Regions from separate parts of the Paenibacillus glycanilyticus genome, predicted to be linked through region 1. Evidence: predicted binding sites of a transcription regulator. Region 1 holds the regulator's gene; the other holds the start of a gene.
What was found. The regulator CtsR, encoded in region 1, represses protease genes until heat stress. The targets are predictions, from matches to a motif close to ATGGTCAATAAAGGTCAAACA.
Positions count from the first base shown of each region.

Region 1 (6,219 bases):
CGCACTCAGTACATACAAACTTTAGCTTTATCTTTGCCATACAAGGCTCCTTTTAACAAGCGTTACCATTTTAAAGTTTACCATTTTATCCGTAGGGTATAAACCCCTTCTTACGAACTAATGTACGGACCAATACGTTCCAGTCAGCAAAAAAAGCCTCCTTAATCCCAACATCGGAATAAAGAAAGCTTTTGTTAAATGATGCAAAAGTATAAGCTGCAAAAGTTACGAGATATCCGCAGCATCCCTGGATACGAGAATCCGGTGCGTCGTAAGCTGGGAGCCAAGCATAATACGCTCGCCTTCCCCATCCTTTTCTTTACCGCCGTCCGCTTGTTTATTTCCCTTATGGGCATGCGCCTGACGGAAGGAATCGCTGTTCACCCAGCCTTCGAAGGAAGCTTTGGTCTCCCAGGTCGTGCTTACCTTCAGTTCATCGTAGTCGGCCAGTCCTTCGGTCAGCATAACCTCCATGCGAACGAAGCCAGCCGATTGCTCTATGCCCTTTGTCTTCTCGAACCGCTCCGCTACCTCTTCCCCGTGGCCTTTTTTTACTTTTATCGTATTCGTTACAACGATCATCGCAAGTCCCTCCATCTTCCCAAGCTTCTATGTTTAAAACCTTCATCGCTAAAACATCATTGCTTCATGCATATACGATAATGATTCTCATTGTCAAATAGATCGAATAAAACAAAAGCTGCCCGGCGAGGGAGTCCTCGCTCAGGCAGCCTGGTTGATCCTTGCTTATTTTGCAGCCGGCTCTTCCGAGACAGCTTCGGATTTGTTAACGGTCAGCTCGCCGTCCTTCTCGTCTATCGTGAAGGAATCGCCTTTGCGGATCTTGCCAAGCAAGAGCTCCTCCGAGATCCGGTCTTCGATATGCTTCTGAATCGCACGGCGCAGCGGACGCGCACCGTATTGCGGATCGAAGCCTTCCTTCGCAAGGAACGCCTTGGCGGCATCGGTGAGAACGAAGTCCACCTCTTGCTCGCGCAGCCGTTTGCGAAGCTCTTCGGACATCAGCGTAACGATTTGAGCGATATGCTCTTGCTCCAGCGAGTGGAACACGATCGTCTCGTCGATCCGGTTCAGGAACTCCGGACGGAAGCTCTTCTTCAGCTCTGCCATCACTTTATCCCGCATTTGATTGAACTCGCGGCCCGAATCCTGCACGGCTGTAAAGCCAAGCGAAGAATTGCGTTTGATTTGATCCGCGCCTACGTTCGAGGTCATGATGATCAGCGTGTTGCGGAAGTCAACCACTCTGCCTTTGGAATCGGTCAGACGGCCGTCTTCCAGCACTTGCAGCAGGATGTTGAATACTTCCGGATGCGCCTTCTCGATTTCGTCGAGCAGGACAACGGAATATGGCTTGCGGCGTACTTTCTCGGTCAACTGACCGCCTTCTTCGTAGCCGACATATCCCGGAGGCGCTCCGACGAGACGGGACGTGGAGTGTTTCTCCATGTACTCCGACATATCGATGCGGATAACCGCGTTCTCGTCGCCGAACATCGCTTCCGCGAGTGCGCGGGCCAGCTCAGTTTTACCTACCCCGGTAGGACCAAGGAAGATGAACGAGCCGATTGGGCGTTTCGGATCCTTGAGGCCTGCACGCGCTCTGCGGATGGCTCTCGATACCGCTTTAACCGCATCTTCTTGGCCGATTACGCGGTCATGCAGAATGTCTTCCATTTTGAGAAGACGCTCGGTTTCTTCCTCCGCCAGCTTGCTGACCGGAATCCCCGTCCAGCTTGCCACAACCTGCGCGATATCTTCAGGCGTTACTTCGGAATCGGTGCGGCCTTGTTTTTCCTTCCATTGGTTCTTCGTTACGTCGAGCTCTTCGCGAATTTTTTGCTCCGTGTCGCGAAGGGCTGCCGCTTTCTCGAATTCCTGGCTTTGAACCGCCGCGTCTTTCTCCTTGCGGATATCCTCCAGACGGTTCTCCAGCTGTTTGAGATTAGGCGGTACCGTATACGAGTTAAGTCTCACTTTCGAGCTTGCCTCATCGATCAGATCGATCGCTTTGTCCGGCAGGAACCGGTCCGTAATGTAACGATCGGACAGCTTCACGGCTTGCACGATTGCATCATCCGTAATTTTTACGCGGTGGTGAGCCTCATAACGGTCACGCAGGCCGTGAAGAATTTGGATGGCCTCTTCCGGCGACGGCTGGTCGACCGTAATCGGTTGGAAACGGCGCTCCAGCGCGGCATCCTTCTCGATGTATTTGCGGTACTCATCCAGCGTTGTTGCGCCGATGCACTGCAGCTCGCCGCGGGCAAGCGCAGGCTTCAGAATATTGGAGGCGTCAATCGCGCCTTCAGCGCCGCCTGCACCGATCAGCGTATGAAGCTCATCGATGAACAGGATGATGTTGCCGGCTTGGCGGATCTCATCCATGATTTTTTTCAAGCGGTCTTCGAATTCGCCGCGATACTTCGTACCGGCTACAACGGAGCCCATATCCAGCGTCATAACGCGTTTGTCGCGCAATGTCTCCGGAATTTCATTGGCGATGATCTTTTGGGCAAGACCTTCGGCAATGGCGGTTTTACCTACGCCCGGCTCGCCGATCAGAACGGGATTGTTCTTGGTACGGCGGCTGAGCACTTGAATAACGCGCTCGATTTCCTTGCTGCGGCCAATAACCGGATCCAGATTACCCTCGCGGGCATAAGCGGTCAGGTCACGGGCTAAGCCGTCCAGCGTTGGCGTGCTCACATTGGATGGAGAGCCATGGCTGCTGGATACCGCTTCACTGCTGCCCAGAAGCTGCAGGACTTGCTGGCGCGCTTTGTTCAGGCTGATGCCAAGGTTGTTCAGTACCCGGGCTGCTACGCCTTCTCCTTCGCGAATCAGACCAAGCAGGATATGTTCCGTGCCTACGTACGTATGGCCAAGCTTTCTTGCTTCGTCCATCGACAGCTCGATAACTTTTTTCGCGCGAGGCGTATAAGCAATGTTAGTAGGCTGCTCTTGACCGCGACCGATCAAAGCCTCCACTTCGTCCTGAATTTTCTCAAGTCCAAGACCAAGCCCGATTAATGCCTTTGCTGCAATGCCTTCCCCTTCGCGAATAAGGCCGAGCAAAATATGCTCCGTACCAATATTATTGTGACCAAGACGAACCGCTTCCTCCTGCGCCAAGGCAAGAACCTTTTGCGCTCGCTCCGTAAATCGTCCAAACATCATGTTTCATGCACCCCCATGCTCGGTTTGACTCCGCAATTGATTGCGGATTAATTCGGCCCTGCGGTAATCCCGCTGATCGGCGCTCATCTTCTCGTTGAACGTCTGCTGCAGAAACCCGGGCTGAGTCATTACAATTAATTCATTCAAAGATTGGCTCGTGACGTGATCCAGAAGCCCCAGATCGACGCCTAGCCTTACATCGGACAGCCGCTGCGCGGATTCCTTGGAATCCATCACCGCCGCATAAGACAAAATGCCGTAAGAGCGTCTTACCCGGTCCTCAATTCGAAGCCGTGACTCGGACATCAGCCTTTGGCGGGCTGCTCTCTCGTGCTCGATAATCTGCTTGGCTACCCCGTGCAAATTATCGATGATTTCGCCTTCCGTCTGTCCCAGCGTAATCTGATTCGATATCTGGAACAGATTCCCCAGCGCTTCGCTGCCTTCGCCATACATTCCCCGGACAGCGAGGCCGACCTGCGTGACAGCCGATAAAATTCGGTTAATCTGCTGCGTAAGCACAAGCGCCGGCAAATGCATCATAACGGATGCTCGTATTCCCGTTCCCACATTCGTCGGACAAGTGGTTAAATATCCTCTCTTCTCGTCGAACGCGTAATTGGTTTCTTCCTCGAAAATATCATCGATCTGATTCGCCAGCGTCCAAGCCTCCTTGACTTGAAAGCCCGGATACAGGCACTGAATACGAAGATGATCCTCTTCGTTGATCATGATGCTGACCGATTCGTTCTCGCTTAGAATGATCGCCCCTCCGCGTGACTCGTTTGCCAGATTAGGGCTAATCAGATGCTTCTCCACCAATACCCGTCTTTCCAGCTCGCTTAGCTCCGATAAAATAATCGTTTCGAAATGTCCTACCGGATCCAGCTTGCCGGATTGCCCTATTGCAGTAAGCTGATTCATGACCTCAAGCGACTGCTGATTGGTGGCAAGCATCGGGAATGGAAACTGCCTCAAGTTTCGCGCAATGCGTACTCGGCTGCTAATGACGATATCCGAGTCAGGTCCAACTCCCTTCATCCAATCGCTTAACGCTTGCTCAGAGAAACGATGACTAGCCAAGAGTAAACCTCCTTCGTGCGCCTTACAGTTCTACTATTTTACGCTCCAGCTCGCGGATTCGATCACGAATCTGAGCCGCGCTTTCAAATTCTTCTCGTTCGATGCGGCTTTGCAAATCCCGCCGCAATTGCTCAATCTCTCGCTTGTACTGAATTTGGCCGCCGGAACGCTTCGGTATTTTACCGACATGGACCGTATTGCCATGTACACGTTTCAGCAGAGGATCTAACTTCTCGGTAAATTGACGGTAGCAGTTGCTGCAGCCGAACCTGCCGATCTTGCTGAATTGCGTATACGTTAACCCGCAGTTGTCACAGCGGATCATCTGCTGTTGCTTGGCGCTGTTCACGCCGTTAGTACTGCTCGGATCAAAATCGAGAAGGCCCGACAGCAGACTGTGAATAGAGAACCCGTTTGGAGCGCCGGGGATGCCTTCTCCCCGTTCCCTCGCACAGGATTCACAGATGTGAAATTCGGTTTTTTCACCGTTCACGATTTTCGTAAAATGAAGCGTTGCCGGCTTCTTGCCGCATTCTTGGCAAATCAAGCCGAATCCCCTCCCTTCCGGTGTAACCTTCTCAGGCGCTTATTTGGCTAATAAAGATATCAGCATGGAGCGTAATAATCTGGCTCTGATCTCATCGCGAAGCGGCAGCTTGACAGCAATGGTCTCGCGGTCAACCGCGGCCCGAAGCAGGTTCGCTTCCCGTTTCGTAATTAGTCTTGCCTCCTCCATCTGATAAATCAGCCCCTCCGCCACGCTTTGCTCGACGCAATCGCCAATCGTTTGATGGATATGGAATTGAATCGTCTTAAGCGCCGGCAAATCTACCCGCTGAATGCGGATATAACCGCCGCCGCCGCGCTTGCTTTCAACCATGTATCCCTTCTCCAAAGTGAACCGGGTACTAATTACATAGTTGATCTGCGACGGAACGCAGGAAAACTTGTCTGCCAGTTCATTGCGTTGAATTTCAACGGCGCCTTCCGGGCTTTCCTGCAACATCTGCTTCAAGTACTGCTCGATGAGATCGGAAATGTTACGCAAATTTACCAACCTCCTGGCGACATGAGCTGTGGATGCATTTGTGGAAATGCTGCCCCAACTGACTTTGACTTTCTTTGACTTTAACTTTATTATACGCAAAAATCAGGAAAGGTCAATACATGGAATTTCAATTTTCAGATAATTTAACAATCAAACTATCGCCATTATCTAGCATGGTGCGGTTGGATGCGATTTATACACAGTCCTCCGCATTAACGCGCAGCTGCAGCTGTCTTTTAAGCCGTTCATCCACGGACTACTCACATTTGTGCATAAACGGTGCGCTTAAAGTCGAGCAAGCTAAAGGCTCTATATTGTTATTAAACAAATGCAGGGAGTTTATAAACAGGATAAGGAGGGAAGTCGGCAACTATTGGGCAGGCGGCCGTTGTCTATCCACGGGGTTATTCAGTTATCCAGACCGAAATCATGCGTAAATTAGGGGATTTTCACGATTTATACACAACTTCATCAACAAAATACAGATAAGTTGTAATTGAGTGACTATTCACATGTGGATAGCAAAACAAAAAAGCAGCTTGATCCCAATGTGGATCAGCTGTTCAGGTTGTGGATGAACCGTTGATAACTATGCAGAAACAAAAAGCCTGCCGCGTAATGCGACAGGCTCTTCATTGCTTGGCGACGTCCTACTCTCCCAGGACCCTGCGGTCCAAGTACCATCGGCGCTGGAGGGCTTAACGGTCGTGTTCGGTATGGGAACGCGTGGTTCCCCTCCGCCATCGCCACCAAACGTAAGCTTTTGGCTTATTCAAGGGTTTGCACCTTGAAAACTGGATGCGAAAGTTTGAATTATCTTAAGCTGTAGTAGGATAAGCCCTCGACCGATTAGTATTCGTCAGCTCCACACATTGCTGTGCTTCCAC
Region 1 covers NZ_CP195155.1:6,152,992-6,159,210, forward strand. Annotated here, with positions in the region: gene radA (DNA repair protein RadA) at 1-40, opposite strand, end outside; gene ACR9FF_RS27835 (antibiotic biosynthesis monooxygenase) at 226-582, opposite strand; gene clpC (ATP-dependent protease ATP-binding subunit ClpC) at 748-3,201, opposite strand; gene ACR9FF_RS27845 (protein arginine kinase) at 3,205-4,242, opposite strand; gene ACR9FF_RS27850 (UvrB/UvrC motif-containing protein) at 4,307-4,831, opposite strand; gene ACR9FF_RS27855 (CtsR family transcriptional regulator) at 4,871-5,332, opposite strand; rRNA gene rrf (5S ribosomal RNA) at 5,970-6,086, opposite strand; rRNA gene ACR9FF_RS27865 (23S ribosomal RNA) at 6,162-6,219, opposite strand, start outside.

Region 2 (6,219 bases), 790 kb from region 1:
TTTACCGCCTTATCGGAATCTTTAAGCTTTATCAAAGAGCATTTCACGATCAGCTGCGAAATTTTGTTCCTGGACGCAACGGACGAGGTGCTCGTCCAGCGCTATAAGGAAAGCCGCCGTCGTCATCCGCTTGCTCCGGAGGGCATGCCGCTTGAAGGCATCCGCAACGAGAGAAGAATGCTGGAGGATTTGAAGGGCTCGGCTTCGCAGGTTATTGATACAAGCAATATCAAGCCGGCACAGCTCAAGGAGCGTATCATTTCCCGGTTTACGAACTTGGAGAATAACAGCCTTTCGGTGAATGTGACCTCCTTCGGGTTCAAATACGGCATTCCGATCGACGCCGATTTGATTTATGACGTGCGCTTTTTGCCTAATCCGCATTACGTGGATCATTTGCGCCCTAATACCGGGCAAAACCCGGAAGTGTACGATTATGTGATGAAATGGCCGGAGACGCAAGCCTTCCTGACCAAGCTGCTCGATATGCTCCAGTTTCTTCTCCCTCTTTACCACAAAGAAGGCAAGAGCCAGGTCGTTATCGGCATCGGGTGTACGGGCGGCAAACACCGCTCGGTTGCGATTGCAGAATATTTGGGTCGCATGCTCGGCAGCAGCGATACGGAACGGGTACGCGTCAGCCACCGCGATGCTGACCGTGATAAGCATTGACGGGGTGATTGGATGCAGAATAGGCATAAAATTATAAGGCGGCCGAAAATTGTTGTGGTAGGCGGCGGAACCGGCTTGTCGGTGATGCTGCGGGGGCTTAAGGAGAAGCCTCTCGATATTACGGCAATCGTGACGGTCGCCGATGACGGGGGAAGCTCGGGAGTACTGCGCAACGAACTGCAGATCCCGCCTCCGGGCGATATCCGCAACGTTATTATGGCGCTTGCGGATGCGGAGCCTTTATTGACGGAAGTGCTTCAATACCGTTTCTCCAGCGGCACCGGATTAGCCGGGCATAGCCTGGGTAATCTGATGCTGGCTGCGATGACGGATATTGCAGGCGATTTCGTTACGGGCGTACGGGAGCTTAGCAAGGTATTGGCCGTGCGGGGACGAGTGCTTCCTGCCGCGGGCCGGGCTATCGTGCTGAAGGCCGAGATGGCCGACGGTACCGTTGTGGTCGGGGAATCCATGATTCCGAAGGCTGGTAAGAAGATTAAACGGGTATTCGTAGAGCCCGACAATGTAGAGCCTCTTCCGGAGGCTATTGAAGCGATTGAACAAGCCGATGCGATTCTGATTGGTCCAGGGAGCTTGTATACGAGTATTATTCCGAATCTGCTCGTACCTAAGCTAGCGAAGGCCATTGTGGAATCAACGGCTGTAAAGCTGTTTGTCTGCAACGTGATGACGCAGCCGGGCGAGACGGATGGATACTCGGTCAGCGATCATCTCAAGGCCGTGCAGGACCATATCGGGCATAAGCTTTTCGATTACGTGCTGGTCAACGATGGGGAGATTTCTCCGGAGGTGGCGGAAAAGTATGCGGAAATGGGCTCTACCCAGGTAGAGCTGGATATAGACGAAATAAACCGGTTGGGATACGAGATTATATCCGATCGTCTCGTGCTGTACCGGACGTTTTTGCGTCATGACGCAGAGCGGCTAAGTCATCATATTTATAAATTAGTGGAAAACTGGATGTTAAGAAAGAGGTGAACAAGCGATGTCATTTGCGGCCCAAACGAAGAAAGAGCTGACGATGGTTGAGGCGGATACCTGCTGTGAACGTGCCGAATTGTCCGCACTCATTCGAATGAATGGCTCGGTCAGCGTCTCCAGCCGCAAAGTCGTCCTCGACATCTCAACTGAAAACGCAGCAATTGCCCGCCGGATCTATTCCTTGGTGAAAAAGCATTTTGAAGTGCATACGGAGCTGCTCGTCCGTAAGAAAATGCGTCTCAAAAAAAATAATGTATATATCGTCAGAATTCCGACGAAGGTACAGGAAATACTAAGTGAGCTGCGAATTGTATCCGAAGGCTTTGTGTTTAACTTGGGTATTGATAAAGAAATCATCAAAAAGCCGTGCTGCAAACGATCTTATCTGCGCGGAGCGTTCCTGGCCGGCGGCTCGGTCAACAACCCGGAGGGCTCTTCCTACCATCTTGAAATTTCGTCGATGTACGAAGAGCACTGCGAGGCGCTGGTTGAGCTGGCCAACAAGTTTGGACTAAACGCAAGATGTATCGAGCGGAAGAAAGGCTTTGTGTTCTACATCAAAGAGGGCGAGAAAATTATCGAGCTGCTGAACATTATTGGCGCCCATCAGGCATTGTTCAAATTCGAGGACGTCCGCATTATGCGCGACATGCGGAACTCGGTTAACCGGATCGTGAATTGCGAAACGGCTAACCTGAACAAAACGATTGGCGCGGCTGTCAGACAAATCGATAATATCAAGCTGCTGCAAAAGGAAATCGGATTAAACAATCTTCCCGATAAGCTTAGAGAGGTTGCCGAAATCAGGCTACAGCATCCGGATATGAACCTGAAGGAAGTTGGGGAAATGCTGAAGGGGACCGTAAGCAAGTCCGGCGTTAACCACCGGTTGCGGAAAATTGATGAACTTGCGGAAAAAATCCGAAACGGCTAAACTTTTAACCTAGTGCATCAGATGGTATAATGATATAATATGAACAAAAAGTCTTATGCAAGGTGTATCATTGCATTTTAAAGGTATTAGTCATGTCAGGCTGAGCACTGAAGCGAAATTGCCAGACTTATTATAGTATAGGGGGTATGGTTACCATGACAAGGCTACCGGTTGTCGTTCGTCTTAAAACAGGTTTGCACGCTAGACCTGCCGCATTATTCGTTCAAGAAGCGAACAAATTTTCCTCCGAAGTATTTGTTGAGAAAGACGACAAGAAAGTAAACGCAAAATCCATTATGGGTATCATGAGCCTTGCGATCAGCTCGGGCACAGAGATTCATATCAGCGCAGAGGGTTCGGATGCAGAACAGGCTGTAAACGCTTTAGTCGCGCTCGTCAGCAAAGAAGAGCTGGAGAACCAATAAGAACCGACAAAGAGGGGTGTCCCGAGTCATCATTTTGAATGACAATGGGATAGTCCTTTTTTCTTTGATTTTTAAGAAAATGACAAAAAAAGCGGCTGCTCATGGAAATCCATGTTCAGCCGCTTTTTGTATTTATGCGTTAGATACGCTCGATGACTTTATCGACCAGACCGTATTGACGAGCTTCTTCCGCGCTCATGAAGTAATCGCGGTCGGTATCCTTCTCGATGCGATCGAGAGGTTGTCCGGAACGCTCAGCCAGGATGCCGTTCAGCTTATCGCGCATTTTGATAATGCGGCGGGCGCGGATTTCGATATCGCTTGCTTGACCTTCAGCGCCGCCAAGCGGTTGATGAATCATCACTTCGCTGTTCGGGAGCGCATAACGCTTGCCAATGGCACCGGCCGTGAGCAGGAAAGCGCCCATCGATGCCGCCATGCCGACGCAAATTGTCGAAACATCGGGTTTAATGTATTGCATCGTATCATAGATAGCCATGCCTGCCGTAATGGATCCGCCAGGGCTGTTAATGTAGAGAGAAATATCTTTCTCAGGATCTTCTGCTGCAAGGAACAGCATCTGAGCAATAATGGAGTTGGCTACCACATCGTTGACGCCCGACCCGAGGAAGATGATGCGATCCTTCAGAAGGCGGGAGTAAATGTCGTAAGCGCGTTCTCCGCGATTGCTCTGTTCAATAACCATAGGAACGAAATTCATATCCAACCAAGTCCCCTCCTCAAAATAGCAAAGATGGTATTACTGATTCCCATTCTAGCGGATGATCAAACAAAAGTCAAAGATAGTCAAACTCAATTTTTGAGAAAAACAAAAAAACCGTCCTCATCGAGGACGGTTCCTGTTTATGTATAGCGTTAAGGTAAAGTTGAATGGCGCGCCCGCTAGGAATCGAACCTAGATCTCAGGCTCCGGAGGCCTACGTCATATCCATTGGACCACGGGCGCATATTTGCATAAGAAAGCAACAGCAAAACTTAGTATACGCGATTGTATTGTAGAAAGCAAGACAGATGAGAAAAATAAATTTGAGCAAATCGTGAATACAAACGCTTTCATCGGCGATTGCTTACTTGCCATGTGAATTGTTTTTAGCTAAAATAGAGGTGGGACTTAAAGTGAGTATGCGGGACGTTTAACGTCCATCCCCTGAAAGCCCATTACGCCTATTGACGGGTGGAGTGAAAAGTAGAGGATGCGTCACATTATTGAGCTGCAGCAGCAGCTTCTCCCAGATTTGCTTGACGTGATGAAGAAGCGATACTCGATATTGCGCCAAGTGATGTTGTCCGATCTGATCGGCCGGAGGACGCTCGCCAATTCCTTAGGGATGACGGAACGGGTGCTGAGGGCGGAAACAGATTTCCTGAAATCGCAGGGACTGCTGGAGATTCATACGGCGGGAATGCGGATCAGTGAAGCGGGCAAGCAATTGCTTGAGCAATTGGAGCCCTTCTACAAGACGTTATTCGGCTTGTCCGATCTGGAAGAGAAGATCAGGAGTCACTTCGGATTATCGCAGGTCATTGTTGTAGCAGGCGATTCCGAGGAGTCGGAGCAGTCGAAGCGGGAGCTTGGAAGAGCGGCCTGCCAGGTGCTTCGCAAAGTGATGGAGCCAAACGATGTCGTGGCCGTAACCGGCGGAACGACGATCGCTCAGGTAGCTAACCAATTAACTTCTACGACACCACTCAAGAACAACTGGTTTGTACCGGCGAGAGGCGGACTTGGCGAAAGTCTCGATTATCAAGCCAATACCATTGCATCCACAATGGCAAAGCGTACTGGCGCCAATTACCGGATGCTCCATGTGCCGGATCATCTTGGTGACGAAGCCTACGCATCCATGATGCAGGAACCGAATATCCGCGATATAGTCGAGGTTGTCCGGAGTGCCCGAATCGTCGTACACGGGATCGGGGACGCTATGGTGATGGCCCGGCGCAGAAAGCTGAATCCTGAACTGGTGAAGGCGATGGCCGCGGATGGCGCATTGGCTGAAGCTTTCGGTTTTTATTTCGACCGTAACGGCGAGGTTGTTCACAAAATGCAGACGGTAGGATTACGACTCGAGGATATTGTGAAGACTGAAGTTGTTATAGGAGTGGCTGGCGGCCATAGCAAAGGCGAAGCCATAGCAGCCATTATGAAATTTGGGCACAATGATGTACTTGTTACCGATGAAGCGGCGGCTCTCGAGATGTCCGCGATCATCGATGAACAGCAGCAATCGTTATCTTAACGATTTGCGGCAGGCTCTGCTGCAGAACGTTTTGAAATATATACCATAGTCATTTAAAAGCTTAGGAGGAATTTAAAATGGTTAAAATTGGTATTAACGGATTTGGTCGTATCGGTCGTAACGTGTTCCGCGCATCGCTGAACAACCCTAATGTTGAGGTAGTAGCGGTAAATGACCTGACTGACACTAAAACACTTGCACACCTGCTGAAATATGACACAACTCATGGCACTCTTGATGCTACGGTTGAAGCAAAAGAAGGCGCAATTCTCGTTAACGGCAAAGAAATCAAAGTATTTGCTGAACGTAACCCTGAGAACCTGGCATGGGGCTCCGTAGGCGCTGAAATCGTTGTTGAGTCCACTGGTATCTTCACAGCGAAAGAAAAAGCCGAGCTTCACCTTAAAGGCGGCGCTAAAAAAGTTATCATCTCCGCTCCAGCAACTAACGAAGACATCACAATCGTTATGGGCGTTAACGAAGACAAGTACGATGCTGCATCGCACACTGTAATCTCCAACGCTTCTTGCACAACGAACTGTCTTGCACCATTCGCAAAAGTATTGAACGACAAATTCGGTATCGTTAAAGGTATGATGACTACTATTCACTCGTACACAAACGACCAAGCCGTACTGGACGTTCCTCACAAAGACCTGCGTCGTGCTCGCGCAGCTGCTGAGAACATCATTCCTTCGTCGACAGGCGCTGCAAAAGCAGTATCCCTGGTTCTGCCTGAACTGAAAGGCAAACTGAACGGCATGGCTATGCGCGTTCCTACGCCTAACGTTTCCGTAACTGACCTGGTTGCTGAACTGAAAGTTAACGTTACGGTTGAAGAAGTTAACGCAGCTCTGAAAGAAGCTTCCGAAGGCGCTCTTAAAGGCATTCTGAACTACAACGAACTGCCACTGGTATCCAGCGA
Region 2 covers NZ_CP195155.1:186,400-192,618, forward strand. Annotated here, with positions in the region: gene rapZ (RNase adapter RapZ) at 1-672, shown strand, start outside; gene ACR9FF_RS00970 (gluconeogenesis factor YvcK family protein) at 685-1,671, shown strand; gene whiA (DNA-binding protein WhiA) at 1,679-2,608, shown strand; gene ACR9FF_RS00980 (HPr family phosphocarrier protein) at 2,764-3,033, shown strand; gene clpP (ATP-dependent Clp endopeptidase proteolytic subunit ClpP) at 3,173-3,754, opposite strand; tRNA gene ACR9FF_RS00990 (tRNA-Arg) at 3,926-4,000, opposite strand; gene ACR9FF_RS00995 (sugar-binding transcriptional regulator) at 4,248-5,294, shown strand; gene gap (type I glyceraldehyde-3-phosphate dehydrogenase) at 5,372-6,219, shown strand, end outside.
Region 2: a site for CtsR is predicted at 3,827-3,847, ahead of clpP (ATP-dependent Clp endopeptidase proteolytic subunit ClpP). Genes of this name have one in related genera too.